2 regions of the Haloglycomyces albus DSM 45210 genome follow, and region 1 is predicted to be linked to the other one. Evidence: riboswitches for the same ligand, from Rfam matches in the RefSeq annotation. Region 1 holds a riboswitch; the other holds the start of a gene.
What was found. Region 1 has a riboswitch for thiamine pyrophosphate ahead of thiE (thiamine phosphate synthase). Riboswitches for the same ligand answer to the same signal wherever they lie in the genome.
Positions count from the first base shown of each region.

Region 2: another riboswitch for thiamine pyrophosphate. It lies ahead of HALAL_RS0113140 (ECF transporter S component); the one in region 1 lies ahead of thiE (thiamine phosphate synthase).

Region 1 is NZ_AZUQ01000001.1:168,769-176,794, reverse strand. It holds gene HALAL_RS0100905 (DNA-directed RNA polymerase subunit alpha) at 77-1,147, shown strand; partial or broken gene rplQ (50S ribosomal protein L17) at 1,181-1,531, shown strand; gene truA (tRNA pseudouridine(38-40) synthase TruA) at 1,619-2,482, shown strand; gene HALAL_RS0100890 (TMEM165/GDT1 family protein) at 2,513-3,103, opposite strand; gene HALAL_RS0100885 (hypothetical protein) at 3,361-4,347, opposite strand; gene HALAL_RS0100880 (class I SAM-dependent methyltransferase) at 4,545-5,162, shown strand; TPP riboswitch at 5,258-5,367, shown strand; gene thiE (thiamine phosphate synthase) at 5,361-6,062, shown strand; gene thiO (glycine oxidase ThiO) at 6,067-7,179, shown strand; gene thiS (sulfur carrier protein ThiS) at 7,237-7,428, shown strand; gene thiG (thiazole synthase) at 7,431-8,026, shown strand, end outside.
Region 2 is NZ_AZUQ01000001.1:2,835,681-2,843,706, forward strand. It holds gene HALAL_RS17780 (HAD family hydrolase) at 1-152, shown strand, start outside; gene HALAL_RS17785 (maleylpyruvate isomerase N-terminal domain-containing protein) at 153-902, opposite strand; gene HALAL_RS0113135 (sulfotransferase family protein) at 943-2,151, opposite strand; TPP riboswitch at 2,925-3,029, shown strand; gene HALAL_RS0113140 (ECF transporter S component) at 3,060-3,689, shown strand; gene HALAL_RS0113145 (ABC transporter ATP-binding protein) at 3,696-5,132, shown strand; gene HALAL_RS0113150 (energy-coupling factor transporter transmembrane component T family protein) at 5,126-5,899, shown strand; gene HALAL_RS0113155 (DUF1269 domain-containing protein) at 5,997-6,506, shown strand; gene HALAL_RS18695 (DUF5993 family protein) at 6,644-6,802, shown strand; partial or broken gene HALAL_RS19355 (disulfide bond formation protein B) at 6,811-7,383, shown strand; gene HALAL_RS18935 (alpha/beta fold hydrolase) at 7,381-8,026, opposite strand, start outside.

The sequences.
Region 1 (8,026 bases):
AATGTTGAGCCGCAGCGGAAGTAAAGCGTTTGGAAGGCATCATATAGTGGGTGCCCTTACCGAAGGATTTTAAACAGTGCTGATTACAAAGCGACCGACGCTGACCGAGAACGTCGTCAACTCGACCCGTGCGAAGTTCACCATTGAACCGCTCGAGCCTGGTTTCGGCTACACTCTCGGGAACTCATTGCGTCGTACCTTGCTGTCGTCCATTCCGGGCGCGGCGGTTACCTCCATCAAAATCGATGGCGTCCTGCACGAGTTCGCTACGATCCCCGGCGTGAAAGAAGACGTCGTGGAGGTCGTGCTGAACGTCAAGCAAATCTGCGTCTCCTCCGAGAGCGATGAGCCGATCACCATGTACCTCCGCAAGGAGGGCCCGGGTGACGTCACCGCCGGAGACATCCAGCCTCCGACCGGGGTCACGATTCACAACCCCGATCTGAAGCTGGCCACCCTCAACTCCACCGGTCGTATCGACATGGAGTTCGTGGTGGAGCGTGGACGCGGATACGTGTCGGCGGTCCAGAACAAGAGCGACAGCAACGAGATCGGCCGTATCCCGGTCGACTCGATCTACTCTCCGGTGCTCAAGGTCGCTTATAACGTCGAGGCCACCCGTGTGGAACAGCGCACGGACTTTGACAAGCTGGTCCTCGACGTAGAGGTCAAGTCCTCGACCACGCCGCGTACGGCGCTGGCTTCAGCGGGATCGACTCTGGTGGAACTGTTCGGTCTCTACCGGGAACTCGACGTGGAGGCCGAAGGCATCGACGTCGGACCGTCGCCCGCCGACCAGCAGCTGGCCGCCGATCTCGCCCTGCCGATTGAGGACCTGGACATGACCGTCCGGTCGTACAACTGCCTCAAGCGCGAGGGTGTGGACACCGTGGGCGACCTCATCAACCGCACTGAAGCCGACCTGCTGGACATCCGCAACTTCGGACAGAAGTCCATCGACGAAGTGAAGATGAAGCTGGCCGGCATGGGACTGGGTCTGAAGGACTCACCTGGAACCTTCGACTACAGTGAAGCCGCTTCGACCTACGACCCCAACGGGGCTCCGGTCACCACTTCCGCTCCGGCCGACGAAATCGATGACTTCGAAGACGACGGCGATGACCTTCGCGAAACCGAACAGCTCTAAACGCTAGAGCTTACAGACCAAGGGAGTTTAAGAATGCCCACTCCGACTAAGGGCCGTCGCCTGGGAAGCTCTCCGGCGCACGAAAAACTGATGCTCGCTGGGCTGGCGGCGTCGCTGTTCGAACACGGCAGCGTCACGACCACGCTCACCAAAGCGCGTCGTCTGCGTCCCTACGCGGAACGCCTGATCACCTATGGCAAGAAAGGTACCTTGCATCACCGTCGCCTGGCTCTGGCCAAGCTGCGGAACAAGGACATCACCCACGACCTCTTCGAGCAGGTCGCGCCGCGGTTCTCCAACCGCGACGGTGGCTACACCCGCATTATCAAAGCGGGTCGCCGCAAAGGTGACAACGCGCCGATGGCGATCATCGAGCTGGTGGACTAACCACCGGACCGATTAACATTCAAGCCGCACACCCAACCCGGGTGTGCGGCTTTGTTTTTTCTTTGGGGAAGAAGGAGACGGTACATGGATCAGGTTCGTCTGCGCTTGCGGGTGTCATACGACGGGACGGCCTATTCCGGCTGGGCGGTGCAGCCTCAGCGCCCCACGGTGGCCGCCGAGGTCATACGGGCCCTGACACTGTTGTTCGGCGAGCTGGAGGACTTCACCGTCGCGGGACGTACCGATGCCGGGGTACACGCTACCGGTCAAGTCGTACACGTCGACGTGAATCGAGCGAAATGGGAAGAACTGCGCCCCAAACTGTTGTGGCGATTGCGCGGGATTCTCCCTGCTGACGTCCGCGTTACTCGCGCCGAAGAGGTCGACCCGGTCTTCAACGCCCGCTTCGCCGCCGAATGGCGTCGCTACACCTATCGGGTGTCCGATCACACCTGGGGGGTCGACCCGCTGCGCCGCATCGACACCCTGCCGTGGCCCCGCCCGGTCGACGTCGACAGGATGAACCGCGCCTGCGAACGGCTGCTGGGGGAGCACGATTTCGTAGGGTTCTGTAAACGTAAGGAAGGGGCGACCACGATCCGTGCCCTATTGGATTACCACTGGGAGCGGGACGCCGATGGAACGGCCGTGGCCACCGTCCGGGCCGATGCCTTCTGCCATTCCATGGTGCGATCGCTGGTAGGCGCGGCTCTTGCGGTGGGAGACGGGCGACGGGACGAAGACTGGCTCGCCTCCCTGCTGCGTGTGGATCAACGGGCCAACGATGTGCATGTGGTTGGGCCGAAGGGGCTGACTCTGGTGGAGGTGTATTACTCCGACGATCCGGCACGCTGGGCGGAACGTGTGCATACGACCCGACGAATTCGGACCCTGACGGAGCAGAACTCCCCTGAAGCACCCAACGCCCAAGCGGGCGACGAAGGATGACGGCCTCCTCGTCGCCGTACGCGCCATGTGTCAGGTGAAGGCCTCGTAGAGGTTGTAGGCGGCCAGTAGAGCCATGGCCCCGGCCCCGATCTTGGTGAGTACTCCGATCGGTACGAACTTCACGAGAGTGCGTCCACCCATGATTCCCAGGGCGGCGACCGTCCAGAGCGCCAATACCGCGCCGAGCGCGACGGACAAGGGATGTCCGTAGTGGGCGGTGAAGCTGGCCATCATCAGCTGTGACATGTCCCCGAATTCGGCGACCAGAATAATGCTGAAGCTCATCCCGGCCACTTTCCAGAACGACTTTCCGGTAGGGGTCTTCGTTTCGTCGGCGGCGTCGGCCTCGTCGTCGTCCTTATGGAAGAACAGCGTGACCGCCCCAATGAGAAACAGGGCCGCTACCACGATGGACAGGAGTTGCTGCGGAAGCAGGGTCAGCAGACTTCCCGCACTCACGGCCAGGATCACGTGGACGACGAAGGCGGCCGCCGCTCCGAGGAACACGTAGATCGGGCGAAAACGGGTGCTCAACATGAGCCCGGCCAGGGTGGTTTTATCGGGGATTTCCGCGATGAAGATGAGGCCGAATACAACGGCTGCTGCGGTGATATCGATGATGGATCCTTGCTCGGTTGGGCCGTGCCGAGGATCAAACACAAGACGACTTCGGCACGGCAGCGGGCATCACACTGCGACCGAAGGTCTCGCTGGCGGAAACCGTGGTTCCCGCTCCAGGTGCCGGGCCGGAAGGCCAGTATGTCGACAGTCTGGCGAAGAGCTACTCCCCTTCAGAGAGGTCAAGTCTACGTGGTCCCGTCGGGATACGACCAGGGTGGTGTGTCGTACTAGACAGATGCGGGCCCAACGCGGCTCGTTCACTCACCGTCCAGGTCTCGGCGGGGAAGCAGCCGGTCGACCAGCCAGGTATCGACGAGGTCGTTCACTATGGTGCGGACGGCTTCGGTTTCCTCGTTCAGCGCTTCACCGTTGGAACGTCCCACCACGGCGTAGAGAAGGTAGTGGCCGTAGGTGCTGTAGCCGACCATGGTGTCGGACCGTCCGAGGTCGGAACTCATGCCGTCCACCCGCAAGGCGGAAAACCCCCCTTCCAGATCGTTGTTGAGCTGTTCGGTGATCGATTCCGCCTCGGTGTCCGAGGACAGATTCATGACTCCAAGGGTGATGAGGAAGTCGCCGCTGTCAGAGCGGGCGGTCGCGCGCACGGTCTGGGTGCAGGCGGATTGCTCGACGAGGTCGGCCAAATCCCCGATCACCGCCTCTGTGCAGGGTTTCAGGTTCTCCTGGCCGATGACCGTGTATCCCCGCTCCGATCCGTTGGGTGTCAACACTTCGGGCCCGAACAGTTCATCGACGGTGAGGGGGTCGGGGTCGGTGTCGCGGGCGGCGATGGGGTCGACGACGTCATTGGGGTCATGGTCGAGCATCGATCCCTCTTCGGCCGTCTCACCTCCGTCGTCTCCCTGGGGGACGGCGGCCAGGGGTTGCGAGGGCGGACCGCTTTCCTTCTCCTGCAATACGATATACGTCCCCGCTAGACAGCCGGCCGTGACGGCGAGACCGGAGACGACAGCCAGGATCTTGGTCCACCGGCGCGTACGGACGCTGGCCTTTCGTGCCGCGCGGCGAAGGCGACGGGACGCGTGTATTTCGTCGAGGTGTTCCTCCAGTTCCTCTTCCGGAGTGAGCGGATGGGGGAGGTCGTCCGGGGCCAAACGAGCGGTCGGAGTGTGTTCCGGAAGTGAAGTGCCGCGGGTGGCCACCGGGCGCTGCGAAGGCGCCTGTCGTTGGCCCGGTGTTCTATCGACGTCAGGTACGCCGAACGGAGATGGAGCGTGTGGCATATTTCGGAGAATAGCCCCGCAGGAGCCGAGTACGGAGGATTTTCCCTCGTCGGGGTGAGTTTGTATGGGGATTACGGTGCGGAAACATGAACGGTCGGCGTGTCGGAATCGTTAGCAGTGGCGTGCGACACGTATCCGGGAAAACGGCGACGCTCTCCGCATGCGACGGCCGATCGCTCCAGTGGCATAATCACCGGGTGTCGAACGTAGAGCAACCCGATGACGGTCCCGAACATTACTTTTCCGCGCAGCCGACCTCGACCGACCGCGAACGAACCGTCTCCTTTGACGTCGATGGACGTTCCTATGAGTTGGTGGCCTCGGCGGGGGTCTTTTCGGGAAGTCGCCTGGATCCCGGAACGAACGTGCTTCTGGGGAAAGTCACCCCACCGGACGGAGGTGGGACGTATCTGGACCTGGGGTGTGGATACGGCCCTATTACGGCCGTTTTGGCCGAGAACCCACAGGCGCAGGTGTGGGCGGTCGATGTCAATGAGCGTGCCTTGGACCTGACTCGGCGAAACACGTCCGATTCCGAAGGGACGGTGTACGTGCGGTCGGTGGACGAGGTGCCCGCCGAGGTTCGTTTCGATGAGATCTGGTCGAACCCCCCGATCAAGATCGGTAAGGAAAGCCTGCATCGGCTCTTGAGCGAGTGGTTGCCGCGATTGCGTCCCAACGGGGTCGCCTGGCTCGTCGTTTCCAAGCACCTGGGCGGGGACTCTCTGGCGAAGTGGCTCGCCTCGGAGGGCTGGGCGGTTGACAAGCACGCCAGCGCCAAGGGTTACCGCGTCCTGCGGGTATCGCGCGACTGACACGCTGCGCATGCCTCGGTGCTGTTGTCTCACTCACGACGAAACGTGTTCGGTACTGGCGTATGAACCGTACGTGCCGTACAGTGATAATCGAACAGTGAACTCACGGGGGCCCGATGCATCGGGCTGAGATTGGACTGGGTAGTCCTGACCGTACCGACCTGATCCAGGTAATACTGGCGAAGGGAGAAGGGTGCTATGCGGTTGACTTCGCAATTGCCACGGCTACATCTCATTACGGACACACGTCTCGATTCCAATCCGATTCAGACTGCCGAGGCGGCGCTTGACGCGGGCGTTCGACTCATCCAGGTGCGCACCGAGGACCATTTCACCGATCGCGCCGAATTCGACTTGGCACGCTGTCTCATGGAAATGTGTCGACAGTCCGGGGCCTGGTGCCTCATCAATGATTCCGTCCACATCGCACAGGCGGTCGGCGCCGACGGTGTGCATCTCGGCGATGACGACCTCCCCGTCGATGCCGCTCGGCGAATCCTCGATCCGACGCTGACGATCGGAGCGACCTGCCGTGGCCCGCAAAGTGCGCGGGCGGCACGCCGCGCCGGTGCCGACTATCTCGGAGTCGGACCGGTCAACGCGACAACGACCAAAATCAGCCTTTCCGAAACCCTGGGGACCGACGGCTTGAAGGCGGTGTGCACCGCGGTCGAACTACCCGTGGTCGCGGTCGGCGGCATCGACGCCGCCAGTGCGGCGTCCTGCCGCGCAGCCGGTGCTCACGGAGTGGCGGTCGTATCCGCCGTTTCCCGTGCCAGGGACGTCCGAAGCGCCACATCCGAGCTGCTCGATGCGGTGGGAGAGACGTTCTCGGTACCTCCTCAGCCGCCGAGTACCGCCGACACGGGGCACGCGGCGTCCTCCTCACGGAGGAGCTGAACGGATGCGTATTTCCATTCTCGGAGCAGGCATCATCGGCCTCTCCGCCGCTTGGCGGCTGTCCGAGGACGGTCACGTCGTGACCGTCTACGACGGGTCACCGCAACGAGCGGCCACTCATGCGGCGGCCGGAATGCTGGCCGCGGTCACGGAGGCCGAGTTCGGCGAAGAGGATTTGGTTCCCTTTGCCGTGGAATCGGTCTCGCAGTGGCCCGATTTCGCTCGGCGTCTTGAGGCGGTGAGCGACATAGAATTGTCCTATCGTGCTCATCCTACGATCCTTTTGGGATGGAACGAGTCCGATCGCGCCGCGGTTCGGCGGCAGGTGACTCTGTATCAGCGCCTGCGGCTTCCGGTGGAGACGATCGGTGTTCGCCGCCTGCGACGCACCGAGCCTCTGCTCAGTTCCAGCTGTCGCGAAGCGCACCTGGTCACTACCGATCAGGCGGTGGACCCACGCGCTGTGCTGCGAGCCCTGTGGGTGGCGTGTGAAGGTACGGGGGTCGAATTCGTGCCGCAGGACGTTCACGACATCAGGCGGTTGGACGCCGATCGGGTCGTCCTCGCCACGGGAAATCAGGCGCGCGCCTTTGACCTTCCCATTCGACCGGTACGAGGTGTCGTGTTGCGTCTCAAGGGAACGACTGACCTTCCCGGGCACACCGTCAGGTCGATTGTGGATGACAACTCGGTGTATCTCGTGCCACGTCTCAATGGGGAACTGGTGGTCGGGGCAACGTCCGACGAAATCACCGACCCCGGGCACGGCACCGCCGGGGCGACCTTGGATCTCTTGCGGTACGCCGCCGCGCTGGTACCCGAGGTACGGGAATACCGCTTGGAAGAAGTGACGGTCGGCTATCGACCGACCGGCCCGGACAATCGCCCACTGCTCGGATACGTCGACGAGACCACCATTGTCGCCGCCGGTCACTATCGCCACGGAATCGCGCTGGCTCCCGCTACGGCGACGAGCGTGTCGGAATTGGTCGCGTCCGGAAGCAGTTCCCTCGCACCCAGCAGCTTTGATCCCTTGCGTTGGGGTGCGTGGAATCCGAACTTTCCCGTCACACCCGACGACAGATTCGTGACCGGTCGCTGGGCTACCCGCCTCTAATTCCAGATCGTCGAGCTTTTCCATAGCCCCACACCTGGATTCATTTAGGAGAGTCACATGCAAATAGAGCTAAATGGACATCTATATCACGATATACAAACGGTGGAGGAAGCCGTCCGGGCGGTCACCACGGCATCGAAAGGCATTGCCGTGGCGGTCAATGGGGAAGTGGTGCCCAAACACCGCTGGGGAACTTCCTTGAGCCCCGACGACAAAGTCGAAGTCCTGACTGCGACGCAGGGAGGTTGAGCATGGAGCCCATCACCATTGCCGGACGGCGATTCGAATCGCGACTGATCCTCGGAACCGGAGGAGCGGCGAACCGGACGCACTTGGAACAGGCCATTAGCGCCTCCGGAGCGGAAATGGTCACCGTCGCGCTGCGACGGACCGACCCGAGTAGTCCAGGCGGTCTTCTCGAATCGCTGGAAAAGCTGGGGGTATCGGTGTTGCCCAATACAGCCGGATGCTATACCGCCGAACAGGCCGTGCGCACCGCTCGTCTGGCGCGGGAAGCCTTGGAGACCGACTGGGTCAAGTTGGAAGTGGTATCCGATCCCGACACCCTCCTACCCGATCCGGTGGAACTGCTGCAAGCGGCGGAGGAATTGGTCGCCGAAGGATTCACCGTCTTGCCCTACACCAATGACGATCCGGTGATCGCGCAACGTTTGGAAGAGGTCGGTTGTGCCGCGGTCATGCCGTTGGCCGCTCCCATCGGGACCGGTCTGGGGATTCGCAACCCCCATAATCTGCGACTGATCTGTGAGCGTTCCGCCGTGCCCGTCATTTGCGATGCGGGAATCGGAACGGCCTCCGACGCGGCGCAGGCGATGGAACTGGGGTG
Region 2 (8,026 bases), 2.7 Mb from region 1:
TTCACATCGGCGATCATCCGGTGGAGGACGTCGCGGCGGCTCAGAACGCGGGATTGCGGACGATCTGGTTGAATCGTTCTGGTGGGGAAAGCGACGTGAACATTAAACCCGACGCGGAGATCGGGCGGCTGCCCGACCTCCTCAGTCTCTAACTATGCGGTAAAGGGATCGAGTGATGTCCAGAAACGGTCGACGGCGGCCATGTCACCGACGACGTCGACCGATTCGGTGGAAACGCGCTTCCACAGCCACAGCATGAGATCCGACGGGTCGGCCGAAACGATCGCGTCCGTATCGTCGGAGACGTCGTTTTCGACGTCGATGCCGTCCGGGGCTATGGCGAGCGTCCATGACCGCTGGGGCGCCTTGAGGCCGATACGAAGCCCCTGAAGAGCTTCGAGTATGTCACGTACCTCTTCATTTCCGTCCACGCTGTACCAGGCGAGCATGACGGTGACGAACTCATCGATGCCCTCGAGCGCCAAGTCCTCGTTGTTCACCTTAGGTGAGCCGCCGTCGATCAGCTCCGCGTCGATGCGATGGACCACGGTTTCGAGAGCCATACGACGGATCCAGAAGCCTACCGTTTGATCCGGTCCGTGCCAGGTCCACGTTCGGTCACCGGGTTGCCCTACATTCAGAGTGGCGGATAGATCGGCTACTGCGGCATCGAATCCCGTCGCCGTGTCTTTCCCAATGCGTTCCGGCGGAGGCCAATCGGGGGCCGCATTCGCCTTCATTCCGTTGGTGACGCCGTCGTAGACCTGAGTGCAGTGGTGGAGTAGTTGAGCTCCATTCCAGTCGGGGCAGGTTGGTACCCGGCCGTCAAGATTGGCAGCGGCCGCCTGGCGCAGAAGTCGGGCCTCGGCGAGAAATTCGTTGTGCATATCGGAGAAATCCATACTGCAACAATATCGACGACCGCTGACATGAAGTTCTCAATTACCCGTTCACTTGATGAACCAGGGGCAGATAATCTTGGAACGCCTTTTCGATTTGCTGTGGCTCGAGTCCGTAGCGGAAAATGTCGTATTCATGTCGGCGGTCGCGGATCGGACGGTCGGTGAGCCGATCAAGTTTGTTGGAATCCTCCCGAGTCCAATTCGCTCCGAGCTTGCGGTACAGCTCGGGGACGTAGTTCTGGGGGTCGGACACGAGTTGGTGGTATCCGACGTCGATAATGCCTCCACGTGGGGCGTTGGGACGATGACGACGTCCTTCGTTGACCGACTCACTGAGGACGTCCAACCACATTCGTCCAATATGGTGGCGATCGATATCCTTGACGTGCAATCCGCCGAGCGTTTCCACCAGGCTGCAGAACGATCCCATGACCGTCATGGGATCGCGGTGGGTCCACACGATCGTCGCATCGGGGAAGGTGCGGAAAATGACGTCCAGATCGGCGACGTGACCGGGGTATTTGAGAATCCATCGCTGTGGTTGGCGACCATGTTGGAGGACTTGCAGGGCTTCTTTGAGGTACTGGTAGTCCTCGGTGAGGTCACGTTGAGTCAGCCATTCCCGGTAGTCTTCCATGAGGGCGCAACTGAGGTGGAAATAGGTGTGCGGCAGTAGCGCGAGTGACTCCTCCGGCTGGTCGATGCGGACGGGGTGGATGATGTCGAATGCCGGGGAGAATTTGAAGGTGGCGTCGAGCTGCCGCTGGATGCTTTTGATACGTCGATGTCTCTCGACCTCGTCCAGGTCGAGGCTGGTGTATTGCAGTTCCCACAGCAGCGGACCACGATGGCCGTCACTGCGTGCCAGTATTTTGTGCGTCAAGCTGGTGGCGGTTCTTGGGAGGCCGACGACGAATACGGGACGCTCAATGACCTCGTCGCGAATGGCGGGATTGTCGCGATGCAACTGGCGCACCCGTAGCCGGTTTTCCAAGCGGCTGACGGCTCCGTCGAGCTGGCCTTTCCAACCGATGGGCGTCAATCCGGGTGTGGAGGCGAAGCAGCGGAGTAGGAAATCGAAGTCGTCGACGAACGCCTGATCGTCGTCAATGCTGTATCCGGTGGACTCCACCAGTTTATCAACGGACTCGTACCAGGCACGAGAAGCTTTGTCAGGATCTTGGCGTGCTTTGGTGAAGGGTGAGAGTACTGTATTGAGGAACTTGGCGGTATTGGTAATCCTGCGCATCGAAATGTATCTTTCATGCTTGTCGGGCACCGATAATGAGTACAATGCAGTACAGGGTACTTGACCTTGTGGCACCCCAGGGAAATGAGTGGGCATCACGATCGTGGTTCGTGTGCGACTAGAAATCCCCGCTGTCGAATCGGGCAGAACGTAACTCTCGTATCGTGAACCGCCAAAGGTTAATACGTAAACGTGATGTCCGCTTGAAGCGCAGGGACGACATTCGAGGCGTATTTCAGCAGTGTTCGGCCTCCACACCACACTTTTAATGGTCGAGCAGCGAGTATAGAGATAGCCCTGTTTCCCGAAGGTCTCAACCACCAAGCCGCTCCCAGGGACAATCGCAACTTGCGAGCCGCACGTGCTTCAGCACGATGCGGTGGTAGAGATGCCTGTATTTCATCAAGACGAGCCTGACCACCACACAAGTCTGTTACGTAACTGGCGAGCCGCTAACAGCGCGCGCAGCGCGTGTGCAGCGGCGGTAGAGCTGGAGGGGAGCTCAGGTTGTTCCAGGTGCTGCAGATTTGCGCGAGGAGGATTCGTTGCGACCTTCAGGTCGTGAGAATCCCCCGCAGCGTAAATATGGAGTGCCTGGGGCAAGCTGAGCGGTCACCCACCAACCAAAAAAAGAGTCGGCGGGATCGCCGCCGACTCACACAACAGGACAGAGAAAACAATCGCGCCGTTCAAGCGATATCATCCCCTCTTATATCTATTGTGACGAATGATGCAAGGTTTTGGTTCCGGTCGGCGGGGGTGATAACGTTCTATTCACACGACAGGGGAGCCCTACGGCTGAGAGTGTGAATTACATTCACAGACCCTCACTACCTGAACCGGATGATGCCGGCGGAGGGAGTCGGAGGTCTCGTCTGTGCTGCTTGCCCAAGTAGAAAGGCACAGAAATGACTGACCCTACTTCGCATTCCAAATCTGATAAACCGCAGGGCTTTGCCCCTCTGCGGTGGCGCATGGTGGACATCATCACCTGCGCCGTCCTCGCAGTCGCCTTCGGTGTGGTTTTCTGGGCCTGGAACCTGATGTGGGCCTTTTCCACTCCGGCATTGGAAGCCGTTTACCCGCCCCTGAAGGGAATCCTCTACGGTGTCTGGTTGATTCCGGCGGTCCTGGCACCATTGATCGTTCGGAAAGCCGGTGCCTCGGTCTTCACCGAAGGTCTCGCTGCCAGCGTGAGCCTCTTGATGGGGTCCCAATGGGGTGTGTTGGTGGCCGTCCAAGGTGTCGTGCAGGGTCTGGGCGGTGAACTGGCTTTTGCCGGCGGCCGCTACCGTCATTACAATCGTGGCATCGCGATTCTGGCCGGTGCCTTGGCCGCGACCACCGCTACGATCTGGGACGTATTCGCTTACTACAGTGCCACCGGACTCTGGACCTTCCAGGTTCCATTCGTCCTCATCTCGGCGACCTCGGGTGCCATCGTCGCCGGTCTGGGATCGTGGTACCTGATGCGCGCGCTCTTGCCTACCGGGGCTTTGAACTCACTGGCGGCGGGCGCCGAACGGGAACGGATCTAGAGAACCATGGTCGTCACCGCACGTGGCCTTGGCTTCAGGCATGCCGGTCGCCGCGCCCCGGCGGTGCAGGAGCTCGACTTTCACATCGCGGATGGGGAGAACGTTCTCTTGCTGGGGCCGTCGGGCAGCGGTAAATCGACGCTCTTGGCGCTTCTGGCGGGGCTGGCGGATACCAGAGGCGGCGAGCTCAGTGGAGAGTTGACAATCGACGGCTCCGACCCGGCCGTACGGCGCAATGGATCCGGCATGGTCTTTCAGGACCCACTGAGCCAGATCATTATGGCGCGTTGTGGTGACGATGTGGCTTTTGGCCTGGAAAACCAGGCCACTCCCGAATCCGATATCTGGCCGATGGTGCGGCGTGCGCTGGCGGGGGTCGGATTTCCCTATCCACTCCACCACCCCACCGCGGCCCTGTCGGGCGGCGAAATGCAGCGTCTCGCCATTGCGGGAAACTTGGCTCGCCGCCCGGGCCTGATGCTGTTCGATGAACCTTCGGCCAATCTGGACGCCGAGGGACGCTCGCTGGTGTGGCAAGCGCTCGATCCCATCTTGGCCGATCCTGACATGACGTGTGTGATGGTGGAACACCGGTTGGCCGAGGTCGGTGATCGTTTCGATCGTGCGCTGGTTCTGGACGGTGAGGGGAGACTGTTGGCCTCCGGATCTGCCGCCACCGTTCTCGCCGAACACGATGATCGCTTGATCGAGCACGGTATCTGGAGCCCCAATGTCCCCGTTCCATCGCCACGACGCGGGGACCCCGGCCGGGTGTGCCTGTCGGCGACGAAGCTCGCCTATCGTTATAAACGATCCGATCATAATGCCGTGGAAGGGATTGACCTGCAACATCGATCAGGTGAAATGGTGGCGATCACCGGATCCAACGGATCGGGAAAAAGCACCTTGACGCGCTTGCTGGGAGGACTCGAGAAGCCGCGCACCGGTGCCGTGCGGGTCAGCGACTCGAATGTTCCACTACATCGGATGAAGGCACCGACCTTGGCCGGGCATGTGGGAACGGTGTTCCAGAATCCGGAAAATCAATTCATCACTTCCGAAGTCCGCGAGGAGCTGGCCTTCAGCCCACGCATGGCCGGTTGGGCGGAGAGCCGAACGGAACGTCGAGTGGACGAACTCCTGGAGCGTCTGGGACTGAGCCGTTTGGCCAGAGCCAACCCGTTTACGCTATCGGGCGGTGAAGCACGCCGTCTCTCGGTCGCCGCGGCATTGGCCGCCGCTCCCGGTGTCCTGCTGCTGGACGAACCCAGCTACGGGCAAGATCGGAGAACCTGGGCGGAGATGCTGGACCTGGTGCATCAAGTACGGAGTGAGGGAACCGGAATCATAGCCGTCACCCATGATCGAGACTTCGTGGCGGCATTGAGTGACCGCGAGATCGTCCTATCGGACGGTCGTGTGGCGGAGGAACGACAATGGTGACCGCTCTGCCGTTGTGTCCGCCCGAATCTCTGGTCGCGCGGTTGAACCCACTGTCCAAACTCATCGCCGCCGCGTCTGTCACCTTGGCCGCCTTCCTTCTTGACTCCTGGCAGGAATTGGGGCTCTTGCTGGGTTTCAGTCTGTTGCTCACCGCGGTATCGGGGGTGTCGTGGCCGCGCCTGGCCCACCGACTGCTTTTCTTCTGGTCGGCCGCCGCGATGGTGGTATTCATCAATACCGTCTGGGCAGCGGAGAAAACAGGACAGGTGTGGTGGACCTGGGGTCCGATCACCGTCGCCTCCGACGCTTTGGAAACGGGCACCGTTCTGGGACTGCGAGTGGCGATCGCCGCCCTGGTCGGTTTGGTCGGGTTGACGACGACCGATCCCACCGATATGGCAGACGCCCTGATGCAGCAGTGGCGGGTCTCCGAACGATTCACCATCGGCGCTTTGACCGCATTGCGCATGCTGCCGTTGCTGGCCGAAGAATGGCAGCGCCTCAGTAGCGCTCGTCGCGCCCGAGGCCTGGACGGACGAGGAAATCCCATACGCCGAGTGCGCCTGTTTGCCTCGACCATGTTCGGCCTCCTGGTCATCGCCCTGCGGCGAGGACAACGCCTCGCGCTCGCCGTGGAGGCACGTGGCTTTGATCCGGCGGTCGACCGCACGTATGCGCGCCGATCGCGCTGGCACGGTCGCGACTGGGTATTGGTGGCGGTGGTCCTGGTATCGCTCTCCACCCTATTGGTCGTCTCGTCACGATAAGTATGATTCGATCTCATTCAAATTGACGCCTCTGGGAGTTATCTCCTTTACGATTTGTTACGGCATGGGCGTACATTTCGGACGAAGGGGGTACGGCGTGGCGACCTTGAGTGTATGGATTTTTCCCAATGTGGACGCCGCAGCGAACGCCGAACGCGATTTGATGGGGATGTCCAAGCAGAGGCTCATTGAAGTCGAAGACTTGGCGGTGGTCTCGTGGCCGGACGGTGCTAAAAAACCCCATACCTCGCGATTGGACGATCTGACGTGGACGGGAGCCGGATGGGGAGCGCTGTGGGGCATGCTCCTAGGGATGCTGTTCTTCATGCCGATCCTCGGGTCGGCGCTTGGCGCCGCGATCGGCGGTGTCACCGGGCATTTCGCCAATGTGGGAATCGATAGGGATTTCATCGCCGACGTCACGACCAAAGTGAAACCGGGAACCTCGGCACTGTTTCTCATGAGTGAGGAAGAGGTCGTCGATCGAATTCGAGAGGCTTTTAGCGGTGCCGAGTTGATTTACACGAATCTGAGTGCCGAACAGGAGATGAAGCTGCGGGAGGCGTTCCAGTCGGAACCGTCGTCGGGAGAAGCGCCGACCTCGTAGCAGGGGTCGTTCGAATCCAACGTGTCGGAGTGGACTTCCCGTAAGTGGGGCCCTACGCTCGTGTCGGGCTCGGCTGCGCGTCTTTGGGGACGCAACGCGCAGGCAACATAACGATGCCGTTTTGGAGGAGGTGGCGAATGGACACCGTCATTATGGCCCTATTGCTGGTCTTGTGCGCGGCAGCGTACACAGCACGCCGACGAGGCGTCGTGCTGCTGTTGTGGGGAATCAGCCTGATCGCGATGTTGGCCCTGTTCAGTTACCATGTCACCGATCCGCTGGGATATAGCTGGTAGGGGTGCCCATGACGAATAAACTGGGATTCTGGCTGGCTCATCTTTTCGTGCTGGCATATTTGGCGGTGCTCCTCATGGCGTTTGGAGTGCAATTCGTTGCCGGTGAGTTCCCTTGTCCTCTGTGCATGTTGCAGCGTATGGCGATGATTCTCGCCTGTGTGGGACCGATTTACATCATCTCCAGAGCACGCCACGGCGAAGTGTCGATCGGCGACTTCGCGTTTGGGTACGGTCTGAGTATCGTGGCGGCCGTGGCCGGTGCCGCGATGTCGGCCCGTCAGGTACTACTCCACATCCTTCCGGGCGACCCCGGGTACGGGTCACCGGTCTTGGGGTTGCACCTGTATACCTGGGCCTTTATTACTTTCACCGTGGTGATCGTGTTCAGTGCGGTCATGGTGATCTTCGCCGACCGGCTGCGCCCCAAGACAAGCAAAGGCGGTCTACTGTCCAAACTCTTGATATGGGTGTTCCTGGCTATGCTGGTAGCACAAATCGTCACGGTCTTTGCCTTGGAAGGACTGCATTGGGTCCTGCCGGATAATCCGGACGGCTACCGCCTTTTCGACCGGATCGGGTTATTTGAGCTGCCGGCAGAATCGCTCGACCGTGTCGATCGATTCCTGAGCGGTCAGGATGCGACGGTGCCCGAGGCGGTCGGTAGCGACGAATTCGGCGTTCGGCCATGCTTCGGCCAGCGCTTGGCCCCATTTGATCGGGTTGGGGCGGTCCCAGGAGTCGTGCAGTACCACGGTGGGTGAGGGAACGTCCATGTCCAGCAAGGTGGTTTGGGTTAGCGAGCTTTGAGTGGCGCGGTCGAGTTTGGGTAGGAGTCGTTGCATGGTCCGGGGTCCGGCGGGAACATAGGAGTTGAGAGTGTCGCTGAAGGCTTGTGGTCCGCCGACCCAGGGAGCGACCAGGATCAAGCCGGTCTGGGCGAGTTTGGCGTCCTGTTCCTGTAGCGCTTCGACGGCGGTGAAGCATCCCAGCGAGTGAGCCAAAACCAACTCGGGGTGTCCGAAGTGCTCTATGAGAGCGGCCCAGGTGCCGATCATTTCGGGAGCATTGCTGTGGGTGTCGCCCCACATCCCGGGGCCGGAATTCCCGTGGCTGGGCGCGTCGAAGGAGATCACCCGATAGCCGTTCTCCACCAGAACCTCGGCAAGCCGCTGGGTGTCTCCGGTGCAGCCTCCCCAGCCGTGGAAGGCGAAGGCCAAGGGGCCT